One region of the Pseudanabaena minima str. Chao 2107 genome, then DNA from elsewhere that is predicted to be linked to it. Evidence: predicted binding sites of a transcription regulator. Region 1 holds the regulator's gene; each other region holds the start of a gene.
What was found. The regulator HrcA, encoded in region 1, represses chaperone genes, less so after heat shock. The targets are predictions, from matches to a motif close to TTAGCACTCNNNNNNNNNGAGTGCTAA.

Region 2: groES (co-chaperone GroES) is a predicted target of HrcA. The motif match lies at 2,668-2,694, and genes of this name have one in related genera.
Region 3: groES (co-chaperone GroES) is a predicted target of HrcA. The motif match lies at 4,105-4,131, and genes of this name have one in related genera.

The regions. Positions count from the first base shown of each region.
Region 1 is NZ_CP159508.1:3,089,208-3,095,392, forward strand. Features, by position in the region: gene ABM313_RS14000 (bleomycin hydrolase) at 1-62, opposite strand, end outside; gene cpeB (C-phycoerythrin subunit beta) at 136-693, opposite strand; gene ABM313_RS14010 (ABC transporter ATP-binding protein) at 1,187-2,338, shown strand; gene ABM313_RS14015 (Uma2 family endonuclease) at 2,342-2,917, opposite strand; gene ABM313_RS14020 (hypothetical protein) at 3,008-3,214, opposite strand; gene hrcA (heat-inducible transcriptional repressor HrcA) at 3,397-4,461, opposite strand; gene ABM313_RS14030 (protein phosphatase 2C domain-containing protein) at 4,899-6,185, shown strand, end outside.
Region 2 is NZ_CP159508.1:463,221-469,405, reverse strand. Features, by position in the region: gene ABM313_RS02175 (O-antigen ligase family protein) at 1-210, opposite strand, end outside; gene groL (chaperonin GroEL) at 556-2,190, opposite strand; gene groES (co-chaperone GroES) at 2,308-2,619, opposite strand; gene petM (cytochrome b6-f complex subunit PetM) at 2,781-2,891, opposite strand; gene ABM313_RS02155 (hypothetical protein) at 3,143-3,721, opposite strand; gene ABM313_RS02150 (hypothetical protein) at 3,943-4,230, opposite strand; gene menB (1,4-dihydroxy-2-naphthoyl-CoA synthase) at 5,279-6,109, shown strand.
Region 3 is NZ_CP159508.1:2,767,367-2,773,551, forward strand. Features, by position in the region: gene ABM313_RS12575 (adenylate/guanylate cyclase domain-containing protein) at 1-440, opposite strand, end outside; gene ABM313_RS12580 (DUF1995 family protein) at 459-1,163, opposite strand; gene ABM313_RS12585 (Uma2 family endonuclease) at 1,199-1,789, opposite strand; gene groL (chaperonin GroEL) at 1,888-3,549, opposite strand; gene groES (co-chaperone GroES) at 3,699-4,010, opposite strand; gene ABM313_RS12600 (DUF29 domain-containing protein) at 4,244-4,726, opposite strand; gene ABM313_RS12605 (5-formyltetrahydrofolate cyclo-ligase) at 4,744-5,322, opposite strand; gene ilvD (dihydroxy-acid dehydratase) at 5,645-6,185, opposite strand, start outside.

The DNA of each region.
Region 1 (6,185 bases):
GTGCTAGGGAAACGACCTGCTGCATCGGCAGCAGAAATAACTGTGGTAACAACGGATTTCATTTATTAAATCTCCAAACTGGATTCTTTTTATACTGTTAGCTTTCTGTTAATGTTTATGAGCAATTAGCAAAGACTAGCTCAGTGCTGCGATGACGCGATCAAAGTATCCAGCAGCTTCAGCAGCGATGCTAGCGCAACGATCTTCTACTAGAGGAGTTTCGTTCTTGCGATACTTAGCTCCTGCTCTAGCTTCAGTGTTGGTTCCTTGGATGTGTGCTACAGCAATCGCTTTGAGGATTTGTACTGCACGGATGGTAGAAGTTGTGGGGACTCCAAGTGCAGAGTAGGTTTCTTTCAAACCATTCAAAGCGCGATCATCCAATACGGAAGAATCACCAGCCAACAAAGCATAGGTGACATAACGGAGGATGATTTCGGTGTCGCGTAAGCAAGCAGCAAAGCGACGGTTAGGATATAGGTTTCCACCAGCTTGGATTAAGCCTTGGTTTTCGCAAACGATACCTGCGATTGCATCGGAAACTGCACAGCTTGCATTGCTGGCGATCGCATTTACTGCGTCTAGGCGGCGGTTACCGCTAGCTACGAATGCTTTAAGAGCATTGATATCACTTACTACTGAAGTGCTAGCATCGGCTGTAACTACAGCTCTAGAAAAAGCGTCAAGTGGCATTTCGCTCTCCTTATAAATTAGTTATCTTATTAAAACGTTGTTTTTTTGCTTGTGTCATTCACAAGACATATAGAACATAAAAGATGAAGGTAGAGCTAGTCTCAACTATTAGAAACTAAGTAACATTCCTTAACAACTCCAGCAAAAATCTTGTTGTCAAACCCAAATAATTTTTAAAAGCCCTGCAAAGCAAGGCTTTTAAAAATTATTTGGGTTTGATTGCGATCGCCAAAGGTGTCAGGATATAAACCCAAAATAGATTGGCGACGCTTCGCGTCGCCAATCTATTTTGGGTTTGGATACGGTTATATTCGATCGCAAGGAGATAAAATTAACTCTGGGATTTTCGTCTCTTTAACTCCCTTCCCAGTCTAAAAATAGACATTAAAACCGAAAAATTAGTAGTACGGTGCTTTGCATTACACCACTAATTTGAACGGGAAAGGAATAGTTGCTGAAAATCTCAAAATCGACTTGATTAGGATGTTTTGCGATGGCTCCTGTGCGATTGTGTGGTGTGACCAAGAAATTTGGACAAAATGTTGTTCTGAAAGAAATTAATCTAGAGGTAGGAGATCGCGAATTCCTAGTTTTAGTAGGTCCTTCAGGCTGTGGAAAAAGTACTTTATTGCGCCTAATTGCTGGTTTAGAAGAGGTGAGCGATGGTTCGATCTACTTAGGCGATCGCCAAATCAATCATTTGCCGCCCAAGGTACGGGATATTGCCATGGTTTTCCAAAGTTACGCGCTTTATCCGCACATGACGGTTTACAACAATATTGCGTTTGGCTTGAGACGGCAGCGATCGCAAAATTCATCTCCTCTAGCTTGGTTTGCAGCAACAAGTAAAAAACAACGCGCCGAAATTGATCAAAGGGTGCAGCAGGTTGCGGAATCATTGCAAATTTCTCATTTATTGACGCGCAAACCGAAAGAATTATCAGGGGGTCAAAAACAAAGAGTTGCATTAGGCAGAGCGATCGCTCGTAATCCACAAGTATTTCTAATGGATGAGCCGTTATCAAATCTGGATGCCCAGTTACGCAGTGATACGCGATCGCAAATTGTGCAGTTACAAAAGCAATTACAAGTAACCACGATTTATGTCACCCATGATCAAGTAGAAGCAATGACAATGGGCGATAGGATTGTAGTTTTGAACAAGGGAGATATTCAACAAGTAGATACACCTCTGAATATTTATCGGAAACCCGCAAATCAATTTGTAGCTGGATTTATGGGTTCCCCTCCGATGAATTTTCTACCTGTAAATGTCGATAGCGACGGATTTTTAAAAGGGGAAAGTTTGATTAAGGAGTTCGCCATTAATGAATTGCCACTTAGAGAAATTGGTAGCGATCGCCCTTTCATTCTCGGATTTCGTCCTGAAGATTTACAACCAGCAACGTCGGCAGATGCACATCTTGAGGGAACTGTGGAACTCGTGGAAGCTCTTGGATCAGAAACAATTGTGTTATTGAAACTGCAAAATAGCGAATTAAGAGCGCGAGTTTCAGCAGATATTGGCTTAGAGCATCATTGGCAAATTGGCGATCACAGCTTCTGGCGAATTGATCTAAATAAACTTTATGCTTTTGATGCTGAATCTGGCATTACTTTGCATCATCCTTACAACAAGATTTAGCTTTCACCAAATGGAAGCTAGCTCTAAGACAAATTCGGGTAGAACAGTTTCACCAGAAAGCATAATTGGTGATTGGAGAACTTCCACTGGTTGTCCAATGCGATAAATTTCTACTTGGCGATCGCGACGATTAATTAGCCAACCGAGTCTCGCGCCGTTATCTTGATATTCTTGCATTTTGGCTTGGACAGTTGACAAACTATCGGTTCTCGACATTAACTCAATTACAAAATCTGGACAAATTGGCGCAAACTTAGATTGCTGTTCTGGTGTCAGCGCATCCCATCTTTCTTTTAAGATCCAACAGGCATCAGGCGATCGCATTGCACCATTAGGCAATATAAATCCTGCGGAAGAACCAAACGCGACACCTAACTTTTGGCGACGATTCCAAATTACCAAGTCCGCGCTAATTTCAATGCTACGCATTCCTGTATCACTACCTTCGGGAGCCATGATTGTAATATCTCCTTGAGCGCTGCGCTCGAATCTTAAATCACGATTTTTTTGGCAGAGTTGAAAAAACTTTTCATCTGTTAATTCAAATATTGGCTCTAGGCTGATAGTTAGGGCGTTCATAAAGAATATTTGCCTCTTGCTGCTAGGTATGGCAGATCCCAATTTTCATTATGACAGAATTATTACAGCAACCGAATAGGCGATCGCCTGCTAATCATCGGGAAACTGCCAACACATGATCCGTTCGACACTTTTGGAGCCACAACGACAGGCTTCAGCATGGGAAGCAACCCATTCATAATCACATTTGCGACAGTGATGTAGAACGTTGTTGATATTAGCGGCGGCAATGCGATCACGTCCTGCTTTGAGTTCTTCAGGTGTCAGGACAGATTCAGGATCATTGGGTGTAGTCATTACAAAATCGCCTTTACTTACTATTAGTAATACCAAAACAAAAAATGGCATAGCCATTTTTTGTTTTTAAAACCCTTGCCGAGTTTGGGTTTTAATTCATCAAAGTAGCTTCACACTTTAATGAATTGGGATAACTCCGTTTCTTCCAATGGAATAATTTCTTTCCAAACCTAAGACATGATCTACCATTTACTAATAGCATCTGTTAGATGTAATGCAGCAGCCTGTACTGAAGCGATCGCTCTTGTATAACCCAAGCGAGTTGGACCTAGTACCCCAACTGTTCCTACTGGCTTGTCATCACAGAGATAAGTACTAGAAATAAATGTACAGTTCTGAATTGGCTCAATGGATATTTCTGAACCGATTCTAATGCTAACCGAATTAGCAGAAGGAGTAGGCTGATCGACAATTAGCGCCATCAACGACGCGCGATCTGCTTCAAGCAACTGCACAATATTTTGCACCTGTCGCAAATTAGAAAACTCTGGCTGGCGTAATAGCTCAGTTAAACCACTAATAAACATCTGTCCCAAAGCTGTGCGATCGCATAATTTCATCAGTTGTTGCAAAGACTGCTGTAACAACACCGCATATTGCTGAAACTGACGATCAAGATCATCCCATTGCAAAGCGCTATTTAGCTCCGACCAGTTTTTATCGCGTAAATGTTCATTTAAGAAATTATTGAGAATATTTAATTCACCTTCTAGAACTTCGGGCTTAGTTTCACTGGGCAAATCCATCGTTACAGAAGCCGTATGATAAGTATCACTAACCGCGATCGCCATCACCTTGCAATGATCGACCATTACTAATTGCAAATGTCGAATTCGCATCGTTTGCATATTTGGGGCAGTAATCACCGCAATACAGCCACTTAAGGTCGCCAAGATTTGGGCAACATCTCGCAACACACCATCCAGACTGGACTTACCAAGTCGCTCATTTTTACTAGCAAGAAATTGATGCGTACTGTAGGTTAACTCGCTCGCAGGATCGATTAATTCATCAACATAGACTCGATAGCCAGAGTCCGAGGGGACACGCCCTGCCGATATATGGGGTTGATACAATAAACCACTGCGATCGAGCATATTCATCACATTACGAATCGTCGCAGGACTAATATCAAAGTCATATTCTGATACCAACGCCTTAGAACCGACTGGTTCCGCCGTTTGAATATAGTGATCGATGGTTGCCCAGAGAACTTTTTGTTCTCGATGGGTAAGTTGATGCTTCATAGGTTATAGCGATGTAATTAATGTTGAAAGTTGAAAAAATTCTAAAAAAGAGGTAATGATAAAAACTGGAAAATAAATCAAAAAATAAACGGAAGAAAAAAATAAGTATTAAATTTTTACTGTTAAATTTGACTTCTAACAATCAAAAGTCTAACTACTACAATAACCAGATTCTAAAGAAATCTGGTAACAAGTTGTACAAGCTCCTAATTTTTGTAGATTCGCAAGCCCTGAAGCACTGTATAAATACATAAAAATATTCTCTCTGTTTCGCTACAATAGCCAAATGTCTCTTGAACAAATAGGTCAAAACTTCTAACTTATAGGTAGGATATGGCTCAGCGCCTCCTATTCTTACCTTGACTATCAATAGTTCTAAGACATCTGTGCTTTTCACTATATTCACCACATAATTTTGGCAAGCGATCAATACCTTCATGGAAAAACAAGAGCAAGCTACGGCAGTTGAGCAGCAATATCTTTGGGCAGTCGGACTGGACACCGAAGCATTTCCCCCTGAATCTCTGATTGGCGATCGCTACCGTGTCCTCTCCTCACAAATTGTTGTCGATACAGATGCTTTTTCACTGCCAGAGCTACCCCTTGAATTTCAGACCTATGTGGTGTCTTATCTCAAGTTATCGCGTCTAAGCTTACATCTGCCGCGTCCTTACGGATTATTGCTAATCGGGGAAGAACTAAATCTTTCTGAAGTATTTTTGTTAGAAAATGTGCCAATTGATCGCCAAGGTAAGCTCTGTCCTACCCTAGCCGAGGCATGGGCTGAAGCATCAGCTCTGCGGCAAATTAATCTGCTGTGGCAAGTGCTAAACCTCTGGCAACCACTTGCTGAGCAGAACATGGCTCGTACCTTGATCGATTTCAAACTAGTACGTGTCGATGGGATGTGGGTGCGCTTGTTAGAATTGCAAGCGGATGTTGCGGCTGTGCATATCTCCCAATTAGGTGATATTTGGGTGCAATGGTTAGATCTGGCTAAGCCTGAGATTGCCGAACCGATCGCTGAATTTTTCTATAGTCTAGGGCGCGGAGAATACGACATTAACAGCGCGATCGCCTACCTCGATCAAATGGCACTCAAGGTGATGGAGGATCAGCCGCTCACAGTGCGGATCGCCAGTGCTAGTGATGTAGGGCAACAGCGTGAACATAACGAAGATGCTTGCTACCCCGATGTAAAGCGTCAAAAACGGACTGAACAGGCGGATAGTCTGCGCGATCGCTTAGCGATCGTATGTGATGGTCTGGGTGGACATGAAGGCGGAGAAGTGGCAAGTTCCCTCGCAATTAAGACTCTAGAGCAGCAGCTCAAAACTTTATTACAACAAGCTGAAAACGATCCTGATTTTTCTGCCCAAGGTTTTATTGCTCAACTGGAAATGGTGGCTCGCGTTGTCAATAATCAAATTGTTGCCATCAATGATCAGCAACAGCGACAAGCCCAGCAACGTATGGGGACAACGCTCGTCATGGCGGTGATACCGCGTCCCAACGGTAAGATGAGCAATGAAGTCTATGTGGTGCATGTGGGAGACAGCCGACTCTATTGCGTCACCAAAGATAATTTGCGTCAAGTCACCCTTGATGATGATGTAGCTACTCGTGAGACCACCCTTGGTTATAACTTCTATGCCTACTCTTCGCAGCGCATTGATGGGGGAGCATTGATCCAAGCTTTGGGGACAAGAGCCTCAGATATGCTT
Region 2 (6,185 bases), 2.6 Mb from region 1:
AGTGAAAATCATCCATAACGACAACCCGAAATAAGCTTGATTTACTGGTGAGGCGATCGCTCTCCATCCATAGCGAAACAGAACTCTCAAAGCTAGTAATGAAGCAAAAGCTGGCATAAAAACATTGCTAATAACCATAAAGATAGCAACACTTTGTAGCCAATTCCACTCTAATTTCAACTTATCATTTTCGGCTGATTTCCAGAGCATCCATTCACCTCACTATACTAATTACAAAAATAGCGTTGCTATTTTTGTAATTCAAAAACCTTGTTGAACTAGATTTCTAATTCTTGAAATCTAGCCTCACTTTCAAGAATTGGTATTATAGCGCTTCATACTTGAGCTTTGATTTCAAAACAAAAAAATGGCTACGCATTTTTTTGTTTTAAAAAACCTTACTGGGTTTGATTTTCAATTCACAAAAATGTTCCGACACTTTTGTGAATTGATATTTATAGTTATCGACAGTCTTGTCCTAATGCAAAAATAGAAGGGAGCGCTACGCACTCCCTTCTATTTTTGAGATTAAAATTCGCTTAGCGAACCCCTTAATTAGTAATCGAAGTCTCCGCCAGCACCCATAGCACCGCCACCGCTAGCAGCCTTGTCTTCTGGCTTATCAACAACAATACATTCAGTAGTTAAGATCATGCCAGCGATCGAAGCTGCGTTTTGCAATGCTGAGCGAGTCACCTTCGCAGGATCAACAATACCAGCTAAAAACATGTCTTCAAATTCACCAGACATCGCATTGAAGCCAATGTTGAAGTCTTTTTCGCGGACATTCTCAGCAATTACTGCACCGTTGAAACCAGCATTAGCAGCAATCCGCTTAACAGGAGCAGACAATGCTTTAGAAACAATGATTGCGCCAGTCAGTTCTTCGCCAGTCAGATTAGCTGTAGCCCAAGAGTGAAGCTCAGGAGCAAGGTGAACATAGGTTGTACCACCACCTGGAACGATACCTTCTTCAACGGCAGCTTTGGTTGCGTTAATCGCATCTTCAAGACGAAGTTTGCGATCCTTCATTTCGGTTTCAGTTGCAGCACCGACCTTGATTACGGCTACGCCACCAGATAGCTTAGCCAAACGCTCTTGTAGTTTTTCCTTGTCGTAGGAAGATTCAGTTTCTTCAATCTGACGACGGATTTGCTCAACGCGAGTCTTAACTGCGGCTTCATTACCATCAGCAACGATAGTAGTGCTGTCCTTGGTAATGATCACGCGGCGTGCTTTACCGAGTTGGTCAAGCTTGACTGCATCAAGGCGAAGTCCAGCATCTTCAGTGATTACTTGAGCGCCTGTGAGGGTTGCCAAATCTTCAAGCATCGCTTTGCGACGATCGCCAAATCCAGGAGACTTGATTGCAGCAACGTTGAGAACACCACGCAGACGGTTCACAACGAGAGTAGCAAGCGCTTCTTTTTCGATGTCTTCAGCGATGATGATCAGAGGACGACCAGAGCGAGCGACTTGTTCGAGAACAGGTACGAGTTCTTGAACTAGAGCAATTTTCTTGTCAGTGATCAAGAGAACTGGTTCTTCAAAAGAAGCTTCCATGCGCTCAGCATCGGTGACGAAATAAGGAGAGATATAGCCCTTGTCGAAGCGCATACCTTCAGTAATTTCCAATTCGGTGAACATGGATTTACCTTCTTCGAGGGAAATCACACCTTCTTTACCGACTTTATCCATCGCTTGAGCGATCATTGCACCGACTTCTTCATCGTTACCAGCCGAAATAGTTCCAACTTGAGCGATCGCCTTGGAATCTTCGATAGGCTTAGCGTGATCCTTGATCTTGCCAACCAAGAAAGCAGTTGCTTTATCAATACCGCGCTTGAGAGCGATCGAGTTAGCACCAGCCGCCACGTTACGTAGACCTTCTTTAACGATTGCATGGGCAAGAACTGTAGCAGTAGTAGTTCCATCACCAGCAGCATCATTGGTTTTAGAAGCAGCCTGACGAATTAAGGCTACGCCAGTATTTTCAACATTATCTTCTAGTTCAATTTCCTTAGCGATGGTTACACCATCATTAACAATTTGAGGAGAACCAAACTTCTTTTCAAGAACTACGTTACGACCTTTGGGACCTAGGGTCACAGCAACAGCTTCAGCCAAGATATCCATACCACGCTCTAGGGCGCGACGTGCATCTTCGTTGTAAATTATTTTTTTAGACATATTTTTTAATTGGGTAACTAGGTAAGGGGTTAACAAACAATTTGGTGATTGGTGATTGGTGATTGGGTTTCGATCTCAGTTGCCGATTACCAATTACCGATTACCAATTACCAGTGATTATGCAACGATCGCTAAAATATCTTTTTCTGCTAGCAGCACATACTCATCTGTGCCAAGTTTGATATCAGTGCCAGCGTACTTGGAGTACAAAACTTTGTCTCCTACTTTAACTTCGAGGGCTTGGCGCTCACCTTTGTCATCGAGTTTGCCAGGTCCTACAGCGGCGATTTCACCAACTTGAGGCTTTTCCTTTGCGGTTTCAGGCAAGAAAATTCCGCCTGCGGTTTTTTCTTCTTTAGCGCTTACTTTGATAAATACGCGATCGGCTAAAGGTTTTACAGTAGTTACGTTTAATGTCGTTGTTGCCATTGGTATTCACTCAGTTGACTAACATTTTTTGTTGTTGTCTAGAGTGGTTTAGCACTCTAGGTGACTGAGTGCTAATTTAACCGAAATGGTTGCAACGGCTATAGTGTGGTTTACCGAACTGATGAAACAAGAAGCGGCGCTAAGCGCCGCTTCTTGAAATATTAGGCTTCTTCTTGTTCTTCGCCTTGTAGCTTTAGTAAGAAGTATCCGAAGGCAATACCGACAGGAATTAATACCATCGATAAGACCATTGCATTACCAATTTCTCCCATGATTTTCTCTTTTAAATAAATAATATTGCTTTATATTGCTTTAGGAATTTTACCGTAAAACATAGGTCATACGCAGAGCGTAAGTACTTGTACAAAATAAATTTTCCAAGCCCGTAAAGTTGCACCCCTGCGGGGCGCAACTTTACCATCAGTTCACCGAAAGCTAAAAATGGTAAGAATCGCTAAGCGATTCTTACCATTTTTAGCCATTTGGGTCGTGTGGAGCACGACACAAATATATCGAACTCACATTAAATTATTACCTCGACATCGATCGCATCGGCATAGTCTTCATCGTTTCGCTCAACTTGACGCTCATTAGATTTATTAGATTTAGGAGAGCTTTGATCATTTTGATAACCTCCCATAATTTCAGCTGCGTCTAACCAAACTGGGCGAATCTCGTAGTGAACTCGCAAATTGCTTGGAGCGCTACGTTCAGCTTCACGCACAAAACGATTAGCTTCCCATTCTGCTTGGAATGTATTGATTAATTTGAGCGTTTTTAGGCGCTGTCTTTCTAGATATGTCCATACTTCCCAAGCATTATGTTCAGGTTCTTTGGGTATTTCCGTGGTTTCTTCCGAGTCAACAGATGATTCAGTATGATCGTCAGAATCGGGAGATTTTTGGTTATCACTGACAGGAGCATTACTCTGATCAACAAATTCGTCAGATGATGGCTTTACATGATCTTCGTCATGATGAGACTTATTAGTAACATCCTGTGATGCTGAAATCTCATCGATATCCTGCGATCGCGATAAACTTTTGATCTCTTTAGCTCGAACCTGTTTAACTGAAGATAAATCATCCGCGATCGTCTTCACTTCGATCGCTGTCTGTGACTGATCGACCCATCCTTTAAAAGTTACTTCTTCGCCATTGATGATAAGGCGATCGCCTACTTCTAACGCAAATCCTGCTAATGAGTTAAATAGTGGCTTCGCATTTGGTGATGAACTAAAGCCATTAGCACTATTATCATTTTGGTCGGAATTTTCTTCGTTGGGAGCCGATACATTTGCCTGACTAAATGTCCCTTTGTCAATCAGGCTCTGGACTCCCCCAATTGCGTCCTCAATTCGCTAATTTGAGAATGTAACGGAGCTAGACAATTCTCCACATATGTCAAAAGTTCGGGGTGCAATATAAATGGAGATTTTTCTGGTGATGTCTCTGGTGATGTTTCGGGCTTCTGCTCAAACTCTCGGCTGACCACGGCTAAAATCCAATCAGCGATCGCCTGTTGTTTGGCATCAGCTTGTGTCTTAATTTGGCTCAATAAAGGCAGAGGAAAACGAAGATTTACCTGTTTTGTCCTATGAGGAGTCGCCATTATTTGCCCTTACTTAAAATTTTTGAATATGTTTGCGAACTTAATTATAGCAATCGTCACCACCAAAACCCATATAGCGATTTTCATTGTGCTACTCACTTCACAACCAAAAATTAATGATGCAACGCGAAGAACCCCACCACTAATTCTTGGGATTTAGTGCTTATTCGTTTAGAATGGGAGGGGAGTATTGGTTCAATGAAAATCACAAAACCTTACAATATTAAAGAAGAAGCATCGCAATAATTGCGATGCTTCTTCTTTAGCTTTATAGACATTTCGTTAGCCGACAAGTTATTTGAATTGTAAAGGGGATTTCCCCAATGAAAGTGTAACCATTACCCACAAAGCTAAGCTAGAGCAGGCAAAAGCGGAAATAACTCCTAAGAAAAAGCTATTCCATACAATAATCATTTTGCTTTTCTCCTGAGCACAGATTCTAGCCGTACAGTCATAATATTTATAGCTTAGTATCTTATAAGCTGTCTGTGTGATATCTGACAAAATTTAACAATTTATCAAAGACTATTAAAATAAAAAATTTGTTCCAGATTTTGCATGTTTTATTTGCCGAAGCACTAAAAGGCTTAGTAGAATCAGAAATTTTGGCTTGGAGACCAAGCACCTACCATTAGAAAAATGTAGGGATTTGGAAACCAAATCCTCTTGCAAGATGGCATTAAAACATGAGGGCTATCTTTAGGCATATATAGCTATAGTCACCTGTATCAGGACAAATTAAAAAACAAATAGTGTGAGGCGGCGCTTTGCGCCGCCTCACACTATTTGTTTTTTATGTCCTAACAAGCATGGCGACAGCTATAGCAATGCAAAACAAATCAAAACCCAAAATACAAGTAACAGCGCTTCGCGCTGTTACTTGTATTTTGGGTTTTAAACCTTTGGTTGCTGTCATTTTTCGCTATTTGCGTCGTGCGAAGCACGACGCAAATAGCTATATCTAGACTCAAGTGTGTTTAGATGAAAAAAGATATGTCGGCTTTAGCCGATGATAAAATGAGTTTCTGTACTTTTCTATCTCAAAACCATGACTGATTGGCAGATCGCCGCCGAATTTGAAGACATTCTCTATCACAAAGCCGATGGAATGGCAAAGATCACAATTAATCGCCCCCAAGTTCGTAATGCTTTTCGTCCAAAAACGATTACAGAAATGATTGCGGCTTTTGCGGATGCACGAGAAGATGTGGAGATTGGAGTAGTTTTGCTAACGGGCGCAGGTCCTGCAGATGATGGTAAATATGCCTTTTGTGCAGGGGGCGATCAGAAAGTGCGTGGCGATGGTGGCTACATTTCTGAGTCTGGCGTACCACGTTTGAATGTGCTCGATTTGCAGCGATTAATTCGCACCATGCCTCAGCCTGTAATTGCATTGGTTGCTGGTTATGCGATCGGTGGCGGTCATGTGCTGCATGTAGTCTGCGATCTAACGATCGCCGCCGATAATGCTATTTTTGGTCAGACGGGACCAATGGTAGGTAGTTTTGATGGTGGGTTTGGGGCTTCCTATTTGGCGCGATTAGTTGGGCAGAAAAAAGCCCGCGAAATTTGGTATCTCTGTCGCCAATATGATGCTCAAGAAGCTTTAGAGATGGGCTTGGTAAATAAGGTTGTGCCAGTAGAGCAATTAGAATCTGAAGGCATTCAGTGGGCGCAGGAGATTTTAGATAAGAGTCCTCTAGCAATCCGTTGTCTCAAATCTGCCTTTAATGCTGATTGTGATGGTCAAGCAGGTATTCAAGAACTAGCGGGTAATGCGACTCTGTTGTTTTACATGACGCAGGAGGCTCAAGAAGGCAAGCAAGCATTTCTCGAAAAGCGCAAACCTAATTTTCGTCAATATCCCAAACTGCCATAAAAATTATTGGCGGCGCTTCGCGCCGCCAATAATTTTTATGGCAATGCTCGAATTAGTCACGATAAATCAAAACCGA
Region 3 (6,185 bases), 320 kb from region 1:
ACATCATAAATTGCTTGGGAAATGCAAATACCACCTACTTCAGCTTTTGCTTGCAAACGTGCCGCAATGTTTACACCATTGCCCATTACATCGGTTTCATTAAAGAAAACGTCGCCCAAGTGAATACCAATGCGATGGGACAAAACCTCTGATACTGGTAAAGTCTTAGCCGCTTTCGCAAATTCAGTCTGCATTTCGCGGGTACACTCAACAGCTTGAACTGCACTCGCAAAGTACATTAGCAATCCGTCACCTGTCGTTTTTAACACCTTCCCCGCAAACTTTTGACATAAATCCGTCATTTGCCGAAAATCACGTTCGACTAAATGCAGAGTATGTACTTCGTCTTTTCCCATCAGGGCACTGAAGCCAACAATGTCGCTAAAAGCGATCGCGGCTAATGTTCGTTGTCCGATTAACTGCGAGGTAGGTGTATTCATCCATAATTACCTATTGCTTTATCTTGCTAGAGCGCTTAAAAACTGTTGCAAACGACCTAAAAATGAACCTGATTGCTTACCAGTCTTTTGGCGAAACAAGCGATCAATGTCATCACTAGATGGACGCTGAGCAACTTCGGCAAGTTGTTGCATTCCCTCCTCAGTTTGTTGCCAGACTTGCCATGTTTGCGGATAGCAACGCCATAATGCACCAAGCTCTAGTGGTTTGATGTAATAGGCTGTCTCAAAAGTACTTAAGAAGCGATCGCGCATTTGTCTTGCGGCTAGCCCCAATCCTACCTCGTTGTTTTCAAGGCGAGGATTGAGCATTACAAAGGGGCGATCGCCTGCTAACTGTACAAGTTTCTCCACTTGCTCGACTTCTACCGAAGTTGGCTCAATTAAGAGAAATGCTTGATCTTCTTCGCGAATGGCTCTGCGTCCCTCGTTGACACCACGCACTGACACTTCAAGATCTGCCCATTCACGTTTTGCTAGCGCCGCCGCTCCTGCGTCCGAGAAGATGGCTTGCCATGCATTGCCATAGCGATGATTAAAACTAGCCGCAAATTCATAGGCGATCGGCAATGCTTTGAGTTCAGGAAATCGTAGATCGGCAATGACGCGAGTAGCACCATCGGCGATCGCCTGATGCGTCGCGGCGATCGCTTGCTCGATAGCATCTTCTAAATGGTCTGGAATTAAGATTGGCTCTTGCGTCATAAATGATTATTTTTAAAGTTATTAAAAGCTGCGAATCATTTTAGCAGGTTGCCAAAAACTTGATTGGCGGTCAATTTCAAATTGGGGAAAGTTGGTGATTGTGTAATCTCATCACCTACATATTCACTAACTTCATACCAGCCATCATCAAGCCTAAAAATGGTGATTTTCTTGATCAATGGATCGACAACCCAATATTCCAAAATACCTAATACGCTATATTCACCACGCTTAGCTCGATATTCGGTACTTTTGGTTGACTCGCTTACAACTTCCACAACTAAAATCGGCGGTGGTTGATTGATTTCGATAATTGCCTCACAAGTTTGCAGCGATCGCCATTGAGCTTTTGGCATCACTACCAAATCTGGAATTCGACAGGTATCCCATCTGCCGCCTTTGGGACTCCGAATACCAACTAACGCAGGTAATACAGCCCAGTCTTGATTTTGCTCAGCAATATCGACTTCGAGATTTTTTTCCAAAACCTTGATCACTGCGCCATGTTGCCCTGTCCCCAGACTCATCGGAATTAGCTCTCCATTTACCAACTCATAGCGATAGTCAGTCCCATCAATATACTTGAGGTACTCCGCAAAATTTAGGCGATCGCTTGCAATAGTCATAGCAAGTTTTGGTAATAACTTCACTTGAGTTTAACGCCAAAAAGGAGAGGTTACGCTAAGCGTAACCTCTCCTTTTTGGGGGAATCTATGGACGATGATTACATCATGCCGCCCATACCGCCCATGCCACCCATGCCGCCCATGCCGCCCATACCAGCAGCAGCACCAGCACCAGCATTCTTCTCTGGTTTTTCAACAACTAGAGCTTCAGTGGTCAAAACCATGCCAGCAACGGAAGCAGCGTTTTGCAATGCAGAACGGACAACCTTAGCGGGGTCAATGATACCAGTCGCGATCAAGTCAACGTACTCGCCTTTGAGTGCATCAAAGCCATGATTGAAAGGAAGTTGCTTAACTTTTTCAACAACAACAGTACCTTCTAAACCAGCGTTGTCGCTGATTTGACGAAGAGGTGCGGAGAGAGAGCGAGATACGATTTCTGCACCGATCGCTTCTTCATTCTTCAAGGTTGCTTTGAAGCCTTGCAATTCTACAGCGAGGTGAGCAAGGGTTGCACCACCACCAGGAACGATGCCTTCTTCAACCGCAGCGCGGGTGGAGTTTAGAGCGTCTTCGATGCGGAGCTTACGATCCTTAAGTTCGGTTTCCGTAGCAGCACCGACCTTGATTACAGCTACGCCACCAGAGAGTTTTGCAATCCTTTCTTGGAGCTTTTCTTTGTCATAGTCAGAGTCACTGAGTTCCAATTCCTTGCGGATTTGAGCAACGCGCTTGTCAACGTTAGCTTTGTTAGAAACGTCAGAAACAATGGTGGTTTTGTCCTTAGAAATGGTGATCTTGCGAGCAGTACCTAGCATTTCGAGGGTTGCAGCGCTTAGTTCTAAACCAGTGTCTTCTGAAATTACTTGACCATCGGTAAGAACGGCAATATCTTGCAACATTGCTTTACGGCGATCGCCAAAACCAGGAGCTTTGATTGCAGCAATATTCAGAGAACCTCTAAGCTTGTTCACCACTAAAGTTGCGAGAGCTTCACCTTCAACATCTTCAGAGATGATGACCAAGGGAGAACCAGAACGAGCCGCTTTTTCAAGGATTGGAACGAGGTCTTGAATTACATTGATCTTCTTATCAGTGATCAAGATTCTGGCATTCTCAAATTCCACCAACTGACGTTCGCTGTCGGTGACGAAGTAAGGAGAAATATAGCCGCGATCGAGTTGCATACCTTCGACAACTTCCAATTCGGTTGTGAGGGACTTAGACTCTTCAACAGTAATTACGCCATCTTTGCCAACTTTGTCCATAGCATGAGCGATCATTTCGCCAACTTCGGAGTCATTACCAGCCGAAATGGTAGCAATCTGAGCAATTTCAGCATTGGAGTCAACTGCTTTCGCCTTTTGAGCAATTACATCAACTAGATGAGCAACTGCCTTTTCGATACCGCGACGCACACCCACTGGATTTGCACCTGCGGCAACGTTCTTCAAACCTTCGCGAATCATTTCTTGAGCCAAAACGGTGGCGCTGGTGGTTCCGTCGCCTGCTACGTCGTTGGTTTTAGAAGCAACTTCGCGAATCAGTTGAGCGCCTGCATTTTCTAAGGGATCTTCTAATTCAATTTCTTTGGCAATGCTCACACCGTCATTGATGATTTGAGGAGCGCCATATTTCTTTTCGAGAACTACGTTACGACCTTTGGGGCCGAGGGTGACGCGCACTGCATCAGCCAACGCATTGACACCACGCTCAAGGGCGCGGCGAGATTCTTCATCAAATACTACGATTTTTGCCATTTTCTTTTAATTTATTTGGTAATTTGGTACTTGGAAGGCTTTTAGCTTTCGGCTCTTAGCTTGAGAAATATCTGTTCATTTATCAATCTAGTGAAGTAGCAATCCAAAAAAGCTAATCACTAATCGCTAACAGCTAATTGCTCTTAGCTCTATTCAACGATCGCGAGAATATCTCTTTCTGCAAGGAGCAAATAATCTACGCTTTCGATTTTGACTTCAGTGCCTGCATACTTGGAGTAAAGAACTTTATCGCCTGCTTTGACTTCTAGCGCTACACGAGTACCTTTATCATTGCGTGCGCCAGGACCAACGGCAGTTACTTCACCGATTTGGGGCTTTTCTTGTGCTGTGTCTGGCAAGAAAATACCGCCTACAGTTTTTTCTTCTTTTGTTGCTACTTTAACCAATAGGCGATCGCCTAGAGGTTGTAATGTACCAGTATTTAGGGTTAACGATGCCACTATGCCATACCTCCTTAAAATCTAATCAGAGCGGACTTTGCAAGTGATGACTCAAGGTGGAATTTTCATTTCACTCAGTCACACATTGCGTGCGTTAGCACTCTGTCTCACTGAGTGCCAATATACTGCGAAAAGAGTCAGTAACTAGATCGGCTTACCGTACAAACAAAGAACCGATTTTTGGTGGTGCAGCGTAGCCACAACCTCAAAAATCAGTTCTTGATTAACCTTTGCTATTCAGGTAGATATTCTTCATCTATGACTTGATCGTGAGTAAAGGGAGATTCTGGAGGGAAAGTGTGGCTTGGTAGTCCTGTTTCGATCACAGCAAGTTTTTTGGCATCTAGATAAACATCAGCAAACTCCTGCAAAAAATGTCTCTTGAGGCTAGGACTATTTTTGAAAGCTTTGCGCATTCTCTGGCGATGCTCAGCTAGGGTATATAGCCAACTATTAGAGCGTTTTTCGGGTTGGTATTTGTATTTGAGTAAATGCATGAGAATAACTTTTAAATTGCTCTCTAGTGATTGTTTTTGGCTATTACCCATGTCTTCAATTTCTTCAAGCAAATTTTCCAAGTCCAAATCTCTAAGTTTGCCTTGGCGCAACAACACCAATGCTTGCTCTATCCACAGACAGAAGTCCTCTTCATAGAGATCATGATGGGATTTGATGTGCGGTTTGTCTGTTTGCGGTTTGTCTGATGCGATCGCCATATTTGACCAGTTGAACGCTAAAGTAATCCTAGCATTAAGGCTTTTGAGTCAGTAAAAATGGCATCTAGTGGTACATCCCAAGCATCATGGGGCAGTTCATCTACATAAAACTCATCGAAGATCACTCCTGCTTTAAATCCTGTAGAGTTAGGTAACCAGCGATCATAAAAGCCACCACCATAGCCCAGTCGATAACCTTGGCGATCGCAAGCCACCGCAGGAATCAAAATTAGATCAATATTCTGTAAATCCATAAAGGGCAAGTCATGGCGCGGCTCCAGAATGCCAAAGGCTCCCGATCGCATGTTGTTGTCAAAATCAGCGATCGCCACTTGATGCCAAATCAGATCTTTTTCGACACAGCGAGAAAAGCCCCAATTCTTGTCAGGGAATATTTGCCACAGGGGGCTTAAATCTGGTTCTTGGCGAAAACTGCTAAATGTCAATATATTTTGCGCCTGTTGAAAAATTTGCCAATCGCAGAGGCGATCGCATAGTGCTTGACTTTTTTGTTGCCAAATTTCATGGGGGATTTGCCGACGTTGGTTGAGCAATGTGCGTCTAAGTTGTTTTTTTGTTGGCGGAAAATCTGTCATTTTATCTTAGTGGTGCAGAAAACTTTTGGCGTATCAAATAAGATGGTGAGACCTAGTTTAAGACAAGCCTGCAAACACCTATACTCGTTGATGTTGCCATTATGAACATGCACTTACACAAAAAATTTATATTCGCTTGTTTTTTGAAAGCCTTGCTAGATAAGGGTTTCAAAAACGCCTAGAGTTTTCTGCACCACTAAGGTCATTTTATATCGCTTGTAAGGCTGTGAAATCAAGCCCAAGAATTAGTGATGCGGCGCTTCGCGCCGCATCACTAATTCTTGGGCTTTAATGTCTATTTTCACACTGGAAAGGGAGTAATTTAGTACAGGTCTAAATCAGTCACTGCACCTTTGCTGCTAGTCGAAACTAACTTGGCATATTTTGCTAAAACTCCCTTGGTGTAGCGAGGCGCAGGAGCCTTCCAATTCGCACGACGGCTAGCTAGTTCCTCATCGCTGACATTGAGTTGAATCAAACGCTGATGGGCATCAATCGTGATCGAGTCACCTTCTTGGACTAAAGCGATCGTTCCACCCACAAAAGCTTCAGGGGCGACGTGACCAACCACCATTCCGTAAGTACCACCAGAGAAACGACCATCGGTGATTAAACCTACGGAGTCGCCTAAACCAGCACCGATAATTGCACTTGTTGGCGCAAGCATTTCACGCATCCCAGGTCCACCCTTAGGACCTTCGTAGCGAATTACCAGAATGTCCCCTGCATTGATCTTATTATCGAGAATCGCTGCAAGAGAATCTTCTTCTGATTCAAAAACACGCGCAGGTCCAGTAATGATCGGATTCTTTACGCCAGAGATTTTGGCTACTGCACCTTCTTCAGCAAGATTTCCTCTCAGA